One region of the Streptomyces sp. NPDC055254 genome, then DNA from elsewhere that is predicted to be linked to it. Evidence: riboswitches for the same ligand, from Rfam matches in the RefSeq annotation. Region 1 holds a riboswitch; the other holds the start of a gene.

What was found. Region 1 has a riboswitch for ZMP and ZTP ahead of ACWFQ8_RS02485 (serine hydroxymethyltransferase). Riboswitches for the same ligand answer to the same signal wherever they lie in the genome.
Region 2: linked by a shared signal. The riboswitch ahead of ACWFQ8_RS05085 (bifunctional 5,10-methylenetetrahydrofolate dehydrogenase/5,10-methenyltetrahydrofolate cyclohydrolase) and the one ahead of ACWFQ8_RS02485 (serine hydroxymethyltransferase) in region 1 are both predicted to bind ZMP and ZTP.

Annotation. Positions count from the first base shown of each region.
Region 1 is NZ_JBSGQV010000002.1:58,359-65,721, reverse strand. It holds gene ACWFQ8_RS02510 (malate dehydrogenase) at 1-119, shown strand, start outside; gene ACWFQ8_RS02505 (DMT family transporter) at 233-1,099, opposite strand; gene ACWFQ8_RS02500 (hypothetical protein) at 1,212-1,511, shown strand; gene ACWFQ8_RS02495 (glutathionylspermidine synthase family protein) at 1,577-2,776, shown strand; gene rocD (ornithine--oxo-acid transaminase) at 2,789-3,991, opposite strand; ZMP/ZTP riboswitch at 4,111-4,201, shown strand; gene ACWFQ8_RS02485 (serine hydroxymethyltransferase) at 4,235-5,503, shown strand; gene trpS (tryptophan--tRNA ligase) at 5,770-6,783, shown strand; gene ACWFQ8_RS02475 (2'-5' RNA ligase family protein) at 6,881-7,363, shown strand, end outside.
Region 2 is NZ_JBSGQV010000003.1:231,787-239,149, reverse strand. It holds gene ACWFQ8_RS05095 (FAD-dependent monooxygenase) at 1-369, shown strand, start outside; gene ACWFQ8_RS05090 (MAB_1171c family putative transporter) at 366-1,544, shown strand; gene ACWFQ8_RS05085 (bifunctional 5,10-methylenetetrahydrofolate dehydrogenase/5,10-methenyltetrahydrofolate cyclohydrolase) at 2,338-3,183, opposite strand; ZMP/ZTP riboswitch at 3,249-3,349, opposite strand; gene ACWFQ8_RS05080 (methyltransferase domain-containing protein) at 3,406-4,167, shown strand; gene ACWFQ8_RS05075 (RNA polymerase sigma factor) at 4,384-5,964, shown strand; gene ACWFQ8_RS05070 (hypothetical protein) at 6,237-6,587, opposite strand; gene ACWFQ8_RS05065 (amino acid permease) at 6,835-7,363, opposite strand, start outside.

The DNA of each region.
Region 1 (7,363 bases):
GTGCGTACGAGATCGTCCAGGGCCTGGACATCAACGAGTTCTCCCGTGCGCGCATCGACGCGTCCGTGCGGGAGCTCGTCGAGGAGCGCGACGCGGTCCGCGAGCTCGGCCTGATCTGACCGGCCGAGCGGCACAGCTGAACCCGAAGGCCCCGGCGCACCGCGCCGGGGCCTTTCGGCTTCCGTCCGGGCACCGGGCCGGGGCGGGTCGCCGGCTCCCCGGGCTCCGCGCCTCACAGGCCGTCCGGGCCTGAGGGGTCGGCGGGGTCGGCGGCGGGGGCCACCGCGGGCGGGGGTTCGCCGAAGCGGGCGAGGGCGAGGGCGCCGGCGACGGCGACCGCGAAGCCCAGGACGGCGAGCCAGGCCAGGCCCTCGCGGGTGCGGTCGCCGAGCCAGACCACGCCCACCACCGCCGGGCCGATCGTCTCGCCGAGCACCATGCCGGCCGTCGCCGCCGTCACCGAGCCGCGCTGCAGCGCCGAGGTGAGGAGCAGGAAGCCCGCGCCACCGCCGAGCAGGAGCGCGTACAGGGCCGGGTTGCGCAGCTCCTCCGCGGAGAACCCGTCGATGAGTCGCACCGCGACCTCCACCACGCCGAAGCCCGTCCCGGCCGCCAGACCCAGCGTCAGGGCGCGCGGACCGTCCGGGAGCCGCCCCGCCGCCGCTCCCACCAGCAGCACCAGTACCGCCACCACCAGCAGCCCCAGCTCCAGTGCGGGCGAACCGGTGCCCTCGCCCTCCTCGCCGGCCGCGAGTCCCAGCATCAGCAGGCCCGCGCAGACCACCCCCACGGCGCCCCACTCCGTACGGGACAGCCGGATCCGCAGCAGCCGCGCCGCGACCACCGCCGTGACCGCCAGGCTGGCGGCCAGCGCCGCGCCGACCGCGTAGATCGGGACGTGGCGCAGGGCGACGATCTGGAGGACGAACCCGGCCCCGTCCAGTGCCAGACCGGCCAGGTACCGCCACTGGCGCAGGGCCCGCAGCAGGAGCGCCGGGTCCACCCCGGACCCCGTGCCGGGCTCCGCCGCGCGGGCCGCCATCGCCTGCAGTACGGACGCCGTACCGAAACAGACCGCCGCGCCGAGCGCGCAAACCATCCCAATAAGCACGAAGTGACTGTAGGTCACGGATCTCACGGCGTCCGGATTCCATCGGCCGGGGGCGCCGCTCTAGTCTGTCCGCAGCACGCCACTAGGGGGAGCAGCAGACATGGACAGCACCAGCACCAACCAGCGTCGGATGCGTTCCGGAGCCGTCGCGCTCGGCGGAATGGGACTGCTCGCGGCCACGCTCGTCGCCTGCGGCAGCAGCGACGAGCCGGACAAGCGCTGCGCGTCGCGCACCACGCTGGAGAAGCTCAACAACAAGGAGTGCAAGAGCGGCGGCCGCGGCTCGCACTACTACGGCGGCACGGTCGTCGCCGGCAAGGTCTCCGGCGGCAGCTTCGACAAGTCGGCCGTCACCCGCAACGGCCTCGGCAAGAGCAGCTCCGGCTCCAGCGGCGGCTGAGGCACCCCGGGAGCCCCGCGACCGGACGCTCCAGCACCCCCAGAACCCGAGGGAACTGCACACCGATGAAGCGGCACACCATCGAGCCCCGCCCAGACTGGCAGAAGACGGTCGAGGAACAGGGGCTGATCTACCCCCTCACCCGCTACCCCGACGACACCCTGCGCCCCTACTGGGACGAGAGCGCGTACTACTCCTTCACGCTCCCCGAGGTCGAGGCCCTGGAGAACGTCGTCGAGGAGCTGCACGCCATGTGCCTGGCCGCGGCCGCGCACATCGTCGAGCGGGACCGCTTCGCCGACCTCGGCATCACCGACCCCGTGCTGGCGGCCCGGATCGCCGAGTCCTGGCGGCGGCGCGCCGAACAGCCCTCCCTCTACGGCCGGTTCGACCTGCGCTACGACGGCAGCGGCAGCCCGGCCAAGATGCTGGAGTACAACGCGGACACCCCGACCTCCCTGGTGGAGGCGGCCAGTCCGCAGTGGTTCTGGATGGAGGAGCGCTTCCCCGGCGCCGACCAGTGGAACTCCCTCCACGAGCGGCTCGTCGACGCCTGGCGCCGGCAGGCGGAACTGCTGCCGCCGGGCCCCGTGCACTTCGCGCACTCCGAGAGCGACGAGCTGGGCGAGGACCTGATGACGGTCGCCTACCTCCAGGAGACCGCCGAGCAGGCCGGACTCGACACGCAGGCCCTGTCCGTCGAGCAGATCGGCTGGGACAGCCTGTCCGGCCGGTTCGTCGACGAGAAGCTCCGCTTCATCCGCAGCTGCTTCAAGCTCTATCCGTGGGAGTGGATGGCCACGGACCAGTTCGCCCCGCAGGTCCTCGACACGTACGACCACGGCGGCGGCTCCGGCACCACCTGCTGGATCGAGCCGCTGTGGAAGATGCTGCTGTCCAACAAGGCGCTGCTGGCGATCCTGTGGGAGCTCTTCCCGGAGCACCCCAACCTGCTGCCCGCCTACCTCGACGGTCCGCGCGAGCTGGCCGAGCCGGGGTCCTCGGGCTACGCGGCCAAGCCGCTGCTCGGCCGCGAGGGCGCCGGGGTGACCCTCCACGCGGCGGACGGCGCGGACCCGTTCGTCCCCCAGGAGGGGGAGCGGTACTGCTTCCAGGGCCTCGCCCCGCTGCCCGACTTCGACGGCAACCGGGTGGTGCTCGGCGCGTGGGTCGTCGAGGACGAGGCGGCGGGGCTCGGCATCCGCGAGTCCGCGGGGCCGGTCACGGACGAGTACGCCCGCTTCCTGCCCCACGTCATCCTGTAGCGGCGGCCGCCGCTACACCAGGACGGACCGGAGCTGCTCCAGCCCCCAGTCCAGGTCCTCCTTGCTGATCACCAGCGGAGGGGCCAGCCGGATCGTGGACCCGTGGGTGTCCTTCGCCAGGACGCCCAGCTCCATCAGCTTCTCGGAGATCTCCCGGCCCGTCCCGCGGGCCGGGTCGATGTCCACCCCCGCCCACAGGCCGCGCCCGCGGACGGCGGTCACGCCGCCCCCGCCGACCAGCAGGCCCAGCTCCCGGTGCAGGTGGTCGCCCAGCTCGGCGGCCCGCTGCTGGTACTCGCCGGTCCGGAGCATCGCCACGACCTCCAGGGCGACGGCGCAGGCGAGCGGGTTCCCGCCGAAGGTGGACCCGTGCTCGCCGGGGCGGAACACGCCGAGCACGTCCCGGTCGGCGACGACGGCCGACACGGGCACCACCCCGCCGCCGAGGGCCTTGCCGAGGATGTACACGTCCGGGACGACGCCCTCGTGCTCGCAGGCGAAGGTCCGGCCGGTGCGGCCGAGCCCCGACTGGATCTCGTCCGCCATGAAAAGGACGTTCCGCTCGCGCGTCAGTTCCCGTACGCCGCTCAGGTACCCGGGCGGCGGCACCAGCACCCCGGCCTCGCCCTGGATCGGCTCCAGCAGTACGGCGACGGTGTTCTCGGTGACCGCGCGGGCGAGCGCGGTGAGGTCGCCGTAGGGCACGATCTCGAAGCCCGGGGTGTAGGGCCCGAAGTGGTCGCGCGCTTCGTGGTCGGTGGAGAAGGAGACGATCGTGGTGGTCCGCCCGTGGAAGTTGTCGGCGGCGACCACGATCTTGGCGTGCCCGTCCGGCACCCCCTTGACCTCGTAGCCCCACTTGCGGGCGGTCTTGACGGCCGTCTCCACGGCCTCCGCCCCGGTGTTCATGGGCAGCACCATGTCCTTGCCGCAGAGCGCGGCGAGTTCGGCGCAGAAGTCGGCGAACCGGTCGTGGTGGAAGGCCCGCGACGTCAGTGTCACCCGCTCCAGCTGGGCCCGGGCCGCGTCGATCAGGCGGCGGTTGCCGTGCCCGAAGTTGAGCGCCGAGTACCCGGCGAGCATGTCGAGGTACCTGCGGCCCTCCACGTCGGTCATCCACGCGCCCTCCGCGGAGGCGACGACCACGGGCAGCGGGTGATAAGTGTGCGCGCTGTGCGCCTCGGTGGAACGGATGGCATCAGCAGTTGTCGACACGGGGTCTCCGATCGTCGGTCTTGCCGGGTGAGCCGGTGACGAGAGTGGCGTCACCTTCTTATCGTCGCTCGTATACCGGACGCAGAAACCTCTCCCGTGACGCGCCCGCTAAGGTGGGCGGTACGCACGGCGACTGGCGTACGGAGAACCAACTCCGGGGGAGTCGTGCGCGCTCGACCGCACACAGGGCCGCTCGCCTGGGCCTCGCGGGGTACCGATCACATCGACCCCGGAGGAGCCCGCATGTCCGCGAGCCGCCATCCCGCCCTGTCCGCGACCGACCCCGAACTGGCGTCCTACGTCGCTGCGGAAGAAGTACTCCAGGCGGAGACGCTCCGCCTGATCCCCAGTGAGAACTACGTCTCCGCTGCCGTCCTCGAAGCCTCGGGCACCGTGCTGCAGAACAAGTACAGCGAGGGCTACCCCGGCCGCCGCTACTACGAGGGCCAGCAGAACATCGACCGCGTCGAGGCCCTCGCGGTGGAGCGGGCGAAGGGCCTGTTCGGCGTGGACCACGCCAACGTCCAGCCGTACTCCGGCTCCCCGGCCAACCTGGCGGTGTACCTGGCCTTCGCGAAGCCGGGCGACACGGTGATGGGCATGGCCCTCCCGATGGGCGGGCACCTCACCCACGGCTGGGGCGTCTCGGCGACGGGCTCGTGGTTCCGCGGCGTCCAGTACGGCGTCCGGGCCGACACCGGGCTGATCGACTACGACGCGGTGCGCGAGCTGGCCCTGGCCGAACGCCCGAAGATCATCTTCTGTGGCGGTACCGCCCTGCCGAGGACCATCGACTTCGCGGCCTTCGCGTCCATCGCCGCGGAGGCGGGCTCGATCCTGGTCGCGGACGTGGCCCACATCGCGGGCCTGATCGCGGGCGGCGCGCACCCCTCCCCGGTCGGGCACGTGGACGTCGTCTCCACGACCACGCACAAGACGCTGCGCGGTCCGCGCGGCGCGATGCTGATGTGCCGCGAGGAGCACGCGAAGGCCATCGACAAGGCGGTCTTCCCCGGCCTCCAGGGCGGCCCGCACAACCAGACCACCGCCGGTATCGCGGTGGCCCTGCACGAGGCGGCGCAGCCGGCGTTCACCGCGTACGCGCACGCGGTCGTCGCCAACGCCAAGGCGCTGGCGGCGGCGCTGCTGGAGCGGGGCTTCGACCTCGTCTCGGGCGGTACCGACAACCACCTGATCCTGATCGACCTGACGGGCAAGGACGTCCCGGGCAAGATCGCGGCGAAGGCGTTGGACCGGGCCGGGATCGTGGTGAACTACAACACGGTCCCGTTCGACCCCCGCAAGCCGTTCGACCCCTCGGGGGTGCGGATCGGGACGCCGTCGCTGACGTCGCGGGGCCTGTCCGCCGAGCACATGCCGCAGGTCGCCGACTGGATCTCGCGCTCGGTCGACGCGGCCGCGAAGGGGGACGAGCCGGCCCTGTCCGCGGTCCGCGCGGAGGTCGCGTCCCTGATGGCCGCCTTCCCGGCCCCGGGCCTCCCCCTCTCCTGACCCGGGCCCCCATCGCCGGCGGGGCCCGCGGAACGGGGCCCCGCCCGGCGGACCCCGCGCCCCCGCCGGGCGGTCGACCCTCCTGCGAGGAAAGCGGTCGCTCGGCCGAGGCGGGATCCGGACGCCCCGCTACTGCCCGGTACGTGGGCGGGGCCCGGACGGCGGTGGGGCGGGGGGTGTGATCCCCGCCTCACCCGGTTCCGCGACCCGGAGGGTTCCGGCCGGCGCGGGCCGGAGTCAGCCGCCGCACCTGAGAGAATGGGGCCATGGCTTCTGATCGTCCTCGCGCGCTCTCCGGCATCCAGCCCACCTCCGGTTCGTTCCACCTCGGGAACTACCTCGGAGCCATCCGCCAGTACGTCGCCCTCCAGGAGACGCACGACGCGTTCTACATGGTCGTCGACCTGCACGCGATCACCATGCCGCAGGATCCGAAGGACCTCCGCGCGAACACCCGGCTCTCCGCCGCGCAGCTGCTCGCCGCCGGCCTGGACCCGGACCGCTGCACGCTCTTCATCCAGAGCCACGTGCCCGAGCACGCGCAGCTCGGCTGGGTCATGAACTGCATCACCGGTTTCGGCGAGGCCGGCCGGATGACCCAGTTCAAGGACAAGTCCGCCAAGCAGGGCGCCAACAACGCCACCGTCGGCCTGTTCACGTACCCGATCCTCCAGGTCGCCGACATCCTGCTCTACCAGGCGAACGCCGTCCCCGTGGGCGAGGACCAGCGCCAGCACATCGAGCTGACCCGCGACCTGGCCGAGCGCTTCAACCAGCGCTTCGGTCAGACGTTCACGCTCCCCGCCGCGCACATCGTCAAGGAGGTCGCGAAGATCTACGACCTCCAGGACCCGGCGATCAAGATGTCGAAGTCGGCGTCGTCGCCCAAGGGCCTGATCAACCTCCTCGACGAGCCCAAGGTCACCGCGAAGAAGATCAAGAGCGCGGTCACCGACACCGAGGCGGAGATCCGCTTCGACGCCGAGAAGAAGCCCGGGATCAGCAACCTGCTCACGATCTACTCCACCCTCACGGGTGAGACGGTCGCGGCCCTGGAGGAGAAGTACGAGGGCAAGGGCTACGGCGCGCTGAAGACCGACCTGGCCGGCGTGATGGTCGATTTCGTCACACCCTTCCAGCAGCGCACCCAGGAATACCTGGACGACCCGGAGACGCTGGACTCGATCCTGGCCAAGGGCGCGGAGAAGGCCCGCGCGGTGGCCGCCGAGACCCTCGCGCAGACGTACGACCGGCTCGGTTTCCTGCCCGCCAAGCACTGACGGGCGCAAGCCGGGGCCGACGGCCCTGGCGGGACCGGGGGCACTGCCGCCACACTGGGGCGGCAGCGTTCCAAGCAGACAAGCGGAGGAGAGATACGTGGGGACCGTAACGCTCGGCGTTTCGATCGCGGTCCCGGAGCCGTACGGCAGCCAGCTCCAGCAGCTGCGCGCCGGCTTCGGGGACGCCGCCGCGCACGGCATCCCCACGCACGTCACCCTCGTACCGCCCACCGAGGTGGAGGCGGACCGGCTGCCGCTGATCCGGGCCCACCTCGCGCAGGTCGCGGCGTCCTTCCGGGCCTTCGGGATGCGGCTGGCCGGGACGGGCACCTTCCGCCCCCTGTCGCCGGTGGTCTTCGTCCAGGTGGTCGAGGGCGCCGCCGGGTGCACCCGTCTCCAGGGCGAGCTGCGCGACCCCGGCGGCCCGCTCGACCGCGAGCTGGCCTTCCCGTACCACCCCCACGTCACGGTCGCCCACGGGATCTCCGAGGAGGCGATGGACCTGGCCTCCACGACCCTCTGCGCGTACGCGGCGGAGTGGGTCTGCGAGGGCTTCGCGCTCTACGAGCAGGGCTCGGAC
Region 2 (7,363 bases), on a different contig from region 1:
ATCACGATGAGCTGCCCGCCCACTTACTGGCTGCGCCCGTCGGTGGTCTGGCACGTCCTGCGCGCCTCGGACCGCGACGCGCTGAAGGCGGCGCCGCTGACCGCGGCGGAACGGGCCGTGGCCGGCCTCGACCACGACCCGGAGGGCGCGGCACCCGCCCCGGCGGACCTGCCCGACCCGGCGGGCGCGGCGGCACTCCGGCCGGACCACCGACCCGACCCGGCCGGCGCGGCGGACCGGCCGGCCCCGGCGGGCGCGGCGACGGACCAGTCGGCCCCGGCGGACCGGCCCGACCCGGACGGCGCCACCCGACCCGCCCGCCCCGCCCCCTCCACCCACCCCGCCGACCCCGTCGGCCGGGCCCGATGACGCACGGGCTCATCCTCTACGTGCCGGGATCGCTCCTGGTCCTGGCACTGCTCATCAAGGTGCCGACGCTGCGCCGGGACTGGGACCAGCCGCTGATGCGGGCGGTGTGCGCGCTGCTGGTCGTCGGCTGCCTGGTGATGTTCCTGGCGGCGCCGCCGACGATCGCCGCCGTCAACCGGCTCACGGGAGTGGTCAACTTCGCGGCTCCGCTGGTGTTCTGCGTGATCACCGCGTTCTCCGGGTGCTGCCTCGTGCTGGTCCTGCAGTGGGGCGGCGGCCCGCCGGCCGTGGTGCGCCGGGCCACCCGGCTGACGGTGGCCGTGTACGGCGGCGTCGCGGTGCTCATCGTCACCCTGTTCATGATCGGCGACGCGCCGGTGGAACGGCTGCGGGACCTGGACACGTACTACGCCAACACGCCGTGGATCCGCGAGATGATCGTCTGCTACCTGCTCGCGCACAGCGTGGGGATCTCGGCGCTGACCCTGCTGTCCGGCCGGTGGCTGCTGCGCACCGACCCCGAGCTGCGACCGCTGCGCACCGGACTGGGGCTGATCATGCTCGGGGGGCTGCTGGACCTCGGGTACCTCGTCGCGAAGTGGACCGCGCTGGGCGCCCGCTGGAGCGGCCGGGACTGGGACCGCCTGTCCACGGACGTGGCTCCGCCGTTCGCCTCGGCGGCGGCGCTGATGGTGGCGACCGGTTTCATCGTGCCACTGGTCGGCGGGTCGGCGGCCTGGCGGGAGTTCAGCCAGTACCGGCGCCTGCACCCGCTGTGGAAGGCGCTGCGCGGGTTCGCCGCGTCACGGGTGCGGACGGTGCCCCTGGCCTGGTGGTCGCCGGTGGGGATCCGGCTGATCCACCGCGAGTCGGTCATCGACGACGCCATCCTCGCCCTCGCCTGCTGGTTCGACCCGGCGGTACGGCACGCCGCGTACGAGACCGCGCGCGGGCAGGGCATGGGCGAGGAGCGGGCCGCCGTGGTGGCGGACGCGGCCGTGCTGGCGGTCGCCTGCCGCCGCAAGGCCGCTGCCGCGCCCCTCCCGGGACCGCCGCCGGGCAACCCTGAGCCGTACCGGCTCGCCGGCCGGCCCCTGACGGCCCTGGCCCGCGAGTTCCGCGACTCCCCCATCGTCGCGTCCGCCCGCCACCGCCCCCCACCTCCGGCCCCCTGAGCTACGCCCGCCCCGGCCCGGCCCTGGCCCCGCTGCTGCCCTCGGAGCACGGCGCGAACGGCTCCTGGCGGGACCTGGGCCCGGCGAGACGGCCGCCGAGCTGCTGCTGGTGCCGGTCCAGTCGTAGAACCCACGAGATGTGGCAGCCGAGCGGCGCCGCAGTGGCCGTGACCGTCGAGGGCACGCTCTGGGCCGCGCCGGCCTTCCCGCCCCGTCGCACGCGGCCCGGCTGCCAACGGGCGTGGAACGGGATGACCCGCCGCCGCCCCACCCGCGCTCGCAGTTCCGGCCGTCCGGCGATGCGCGAGGGAGTCGGACATCGAAGCCGGGGCGACCCGTTCGACAGCGCCGTCCACGCGGAGGTGGACGCACAGCCAGAACGACACCGCCTGCCCGATCCAGTACCGCCCGGAGCTCGTCGACGCTGTCCGGCCGAGGCCGACCTGATCATGGACAGGCTGACCGAATATCGCCCCCGTCAAGTTCCGAAGCCAGAGAGCACGTGATTGACGTCGCCGCACCGGTCGTCCGCCCGCGCCAGGGCCGTGAGGGCGTGAGCGGCCGCCGTGATGCCGGGGCCGAGGTAGGACCGCGCGGCGGGCGCCGAGGAGCGGTCGGCGTCCGGCCGCCGGGCAGCGCCGGGAGCGAGGCCATCGGTACGCGGGCGATCTCGACGGCCTTCGCCGTGCCGCGCGAGCTCGCGAGGCCGCCCTTGGCCGGGGGGAAGCGGAACGCCCCGGCCACGGGGGGCTCGGGGCGATTCTCGCGGTGAGGGTGCGTGACGCGGTGGAGGTCAGAGGTGCGCGAGGTCCAGGTCGGCCTGCGCGGCGGCCGCCTGGACGGTCTGCTCCAGCAGGACGGCGATGGTCATCGGGCCCACGCCGCCCGGGACCGGGGTGATCAGCGAGGCGCGGGCGGCGGCGGACTCGAAGTGGACGTCGCCGACGTTGCCCTCGTTGTAGCCGGCGTCCAGGACCACGGCGCCCGGCTTGATGTCCTCGCCCCGGATGAACTCGGCCTTGCCCACGGCGGCCACGAGCACATCCGCCTGGCGCACGATCGAGGGCAGGTCGACGGTGCGCGAGTGGCAGTAGGTGACGGTGGCGTTCTTCTCCAGCAGCAGCATCCCGGCCGGCTTGCCGAGGATCGCGCTGCGGCCGACGACCACGGCGTGCTTGCCGGTCAGGTCGACGTCGTAGGCCTCCAGCAGGCGCATGATGCCGCCGGGGGTGCAGGAGACGAAGCCCGGCAGCCCGAAGCCCATGGCGGCGAAGGAGTGCATGGTGACCCCGTCGACGTCCTTGCCCGGGGCGATGGCCTCGAACGCGGCGCGCTCGTCGATGTGGTGCGGGACCGGGTGCTGGAGCAGGATGCCGCTGATCGCGGGGTCCTCGGAGAGCTCGGTGAGGGTGGCCACCAGCTCCTCGGTGGTGGTCGCGGCCGGCAGCTCCACGTGGCGGGAGGTGATCCCGGCCTTGGCGCAGCGGTTCTGCTTCATGCGCACGTAGGTCACCGAGGCGGGGTCCTCGCCGACGAGCACCGTCGCCAGGCAGGGCGCGGTACCGGTGCGCTCGGTGATCTTCGCCGCGTGGGCGGCGGTCTGCTCCGAGATGCGGCGGGCGAGGGCGGTGCCGTCCATCAGTCGGGCGGTGGCAGTCGTCACGGGGTCTCCTGAACGTCGCAGCGGATCGCGGATCACGGATCGCGGTTCGCCCAGGCGCGCGGCAGTCGACGCACGGAGGTACGCCGGGCGCCGGGCCGCTCCCCGGTGGTGATCCACCCGAACGCCAGTCACGGCCCACGGCCACTGTAGTCGACTTGTCCGGTGGAAGGCGGGCGCCCGACCTGGGACGATCGCTCCATGACGCGTACTTTCGACCATCTCGTCGCCGAGGCCGAGTCGGTCTCCGTGGACGGCTGGGACTTCTCCTGGCTCGACGGCCGGGCCACCGAGCAGCGGCCCTCGTGGGGCTACCAGGGGCTCCTGCGTCGGCGTCTGGCCGCGGTGCGGTCCGTCCTCGACGTCCAGACCGGCGGGGGCGAGGTCCTGGCGGGGGCCGGGCCGCTGCCGCCCTTGACGGTGGCCACCGAGTCCTGGCCGCCGAACATCGACAGGGCGACCCGGCTGCTGCACCCGCTCGGCGCGGTCGTGGTGGCGGACACCGACGAGCCGCCGCTGCCCTTCGGCGACGAGGCCTTCGAGCTGGTCACCAGTCGGCACCCGGTGACCATCTGGTGGGACGAGATCGCCCGGGTGCTGGAACCGGGCGGCGCCTACCTCTCCCAGCAGGTCGGTCCGGCAAGCGTCTTCGAGCTCGTCGAGTACTTCCTCGGGCCGCAGCCGCAGGACGTCCGGCGGGACCGGCACCCCGACGACGCGGTCGCCGCGGCCGCGCGGGCGGGCCTGGAAGTCGTCGAACTGCGCTCCGAACGACTGCGTACGGAGTTCCACGACATCGGAGCCGTGATCTACTTTCTGCGGAAGGTGATCTGGATGGTGCCCGGCTTCACGGTCGGGCAGTACCGGGACCGGTTGCGCGAGCTGCACGAGCAGATCGAACGCGAAGGCCCGTTCGTCGCGCACACCGCCCGCTTCCTCATCGAGGCCCGCAAAACGGGCTGACGGGGAGGGCGGACGGAACCACGCCGGATCGGTTGCGCGGCCACAGCGTGGCGCAGGTCACTCAATTCAGCGCGTAACGAATCGACTCGGGCATGCGATGAACCGACAGGTGTCCTCGCGCGGCCCGGAATACAGACCCCCCTCGGGTCTGTTTCCCGAGTTCGCGCGATGATGGCCCGCCCACCCCTTATTTTTGTTCGCAACGAGAGGCTCCTTGTGTCGCTCAGCCCGTCCCGTACGTTCCCTCCGGAGATCGCCGAATCGGAGGCCCTCGTCACGCTCGTCGAGCGCGGCCGCGAGCAGGGTCACATCAACGGCGACGACGTGCGTCAGGCCTTCGAGGCCGGACGCATCCCGGTGGACCAGTGGAAGCGGGTCCTGCGCAGCCTGAACCAGGTTCTCGACGAGGAGGGTGTCGCCCTTCACGTCAGCGCGGCCCCCGCCACCAAGGCTGCCGCCAAGAAGCCCCGCAAGGCCGCCGCCGCCCCGGCCCGCGCCGTGACCAAGAAGGCGGTCGCGGCGCCCCGGCCCATCGGCGCGCGCAAGACCGCGGCGACCGTCCCGGCCACCGCCACGGCGATATCCGCTCCGACGTCACCCGCCCCCGCGGACGAGGCGTCGGCCGAGGTCGCCGCCGAGCCGAAGAAGCGGACGGTCAAGAAGACCGCCGCGAAGAAGACCGCCACCAAGAAGACCGCGGCGAAGAAGACCAGCGCCAAGGACGCCGACGAGGGCGAGACCCCCGTGGCCGTGGGCGAGGACTGGGCGGCCGAGGACCTCGCCGACGAGGCCGAGGAGGAGACCCCGAAGGCCGGCGGCACCCAGGGCTTCGTGCTGTCCGACGACGACGAGGACGACGCCCCCGCGCAGACGGTCATGGTGGCCGGCGCCACCGCCGACCCGGTCAAGGACTACCTCAAGCTCATCGGCAAGGTGCCCCTCCTCAACGCCGAGCAGGAGGTCGAGCTCGCCAAGCGCATCGAGGCGGGCCTGTTCTCCGAGTACAAGCTCGAAGAGGAGGAGGACCACAAGCCCGCCTTCAAGCGCGAGCTGGAGATCCTCGTCGAGGACGGCCGACGCGCGAAGAACCACCTGCTGGAGGCCAACCTCCGCCTCGTGGTCTCGCTCGCCAAGCGCTACACCGGCCGCGGCATGCTCTTCCTGGACCTGATCCAGGAGGGCAACGTCGGCCTGATCCGCGCCGTGGAGAAGTTCGACTACACCAAGGGCTTCAAGTTCTCCACGTACGCGACCTGGTGGATCCGGCAGGCGATCACGCGCGCCATGGCCGACCAGTCGCGCACCATCCGCATCCCCGTCCACATGGTCGAGATCATCAACAAGCTCGCCCGCGTGCAGCGCCAGATGCTCCAGGACCTCGGCCGCGAGCCCACTCCGGAGGAGCTGGGCAAGGAACTCGACATGACCCCGGAGAAGGTCATCGAGGTCCAGAAGTACGGCCGCGAGCCGATCTCCCTGCACACCCCCCTGGGTGAGGAGGGCGACAGCGAGTTCGGTGACCTCATCGAGGACTCCGAGGCCGTGGTCCCGGCGGACGCCGTGAGCTTCACCTTCCTCCAGGAGCAGCTCCAGTCCATCCTGGGCACCCTGTCCGAGCGCGAGGCGGGCGTGGTCTCCATGCGCTACGGCCTCAACGACGGCCAGCCGAAGACCCTGGACGAGATCGGGCGGGTGTACGGGGTCACCCGTGAGCGCATCCGCCAGATCGAGTCCAAGACCATGTCGAAGCTGCGCCACCCGTCGCGTTCGCAGGTGCTGCGCGACTACCTCGACTAGAGCGTCCGTCGGGAGCCTCGGGCCGGTCGGAAGACCGGCCCCCGGGGCGTGAACGGCAGGGAGGCGCCCTGCGGAACGGACAGGCGTGCTCGCGCCGGATCCGCAGGGTGTCGCACCAGCCGTCCGTGATCATCGGGACCGGCGCCCCGGGCGGGAAGTCCCTCGCCGACCGCGATGCCGCCAGGCCTCGACCCCGGACGTCCCGCGCGTGGGCCGCTACCTCCCGCCCGAGGAGGGACCTCCAGCCGGGGATCGACCTGCCTGCTGCGGGGTCAGTGGATGACCCGGTAGCTGCGCCAGGGCAGGCTGGCGGGGGCCGTCACGTTCGAGAGGGTGGTGGCGACGTAGATGCCCTCGTCGCGCTCGCCCCGCTCGCAGTTCGCGGTGCGGTACAGGACGATGTCGACGAGGGTGTTGTTCTCGACGTGGGTGGCGCCCTTGGGCACGCCGATGCGGTGGCAGCCCCGCACCAGGGTGTTGCTGTAGGTCACCTCGACCGGTGAGTCGTGGCCCCGGAAGCTGAGCATGCCCACCGTGCTCCGGCCCAGACCCGAGCAGGCGGTGGCGGTCAACAGCAGTGCTGCTGCCCCGGTCATGACGCCGATACGCCGGCGGTGGGTCATGGCGCGGTCCTCGTCTGTGCGGTGGCGGCTGTCAGTGGCCACAGCCTGCCCCGCGGCCGGAGGGACGGCATCCGGGGTGTGGCCAACCGGGTGAAGGGACGCCCCGGGCCGAGGCCTCCGGGCCGATGCCCCGAGCCGATGCCCCGAGCCGACGCCCCGAGCCGACGCCCCGGGCCGACGCCCCCGGGCCGATGCCTTCGAGCTGGCGCCCCCGGGCCGGTCCGCGCGCACCGGCCTGCGGGCGGCCTCAGGCGGCGCCGGCGTCCGCGGCCCGCCGGGCCCGGCGGGCCGCCATGACGGCGTACACGAGCACGCCCGCGAACAGGAACAGCAGGCCCTGGTAGACCGCCGCGTAGCCGGAACCGGCCACGAGCCACATCGAGAAGGCGAAGGCCAGTCCGGCCAGTGCGGCGTCGCGGACCAGCCGGCCCCGGTGGACGCGCTCGGACCGGCCCGAGAGCAGGAAGTAGACCTGCGCGGCGGTGGAGAGCAGGTAGGGGACGGTCGCCGTGAAGGTGGTGACCAGGACCAGGACCTCGAAGACCCCTTCCGGGCCCGCCGTGTAGTTGTAGAGCGTCAGCGCCGAGGCCAGAACGACGGTCACCAGCACGCCGACGACCGGGACGCCGCGCCTGCGCGTCTCGAAGACCTTGGGGAAGAGTCCGTCCCTGGCGGCGGCGTACGGGGTCTGCGCGCTGAGCAGGGTCCATCCGTTGAGCGCGCCGGCCATCGAGACGACGGCGGCGCAGGCGACGACCGTGCCGCCCCAGGTGCCG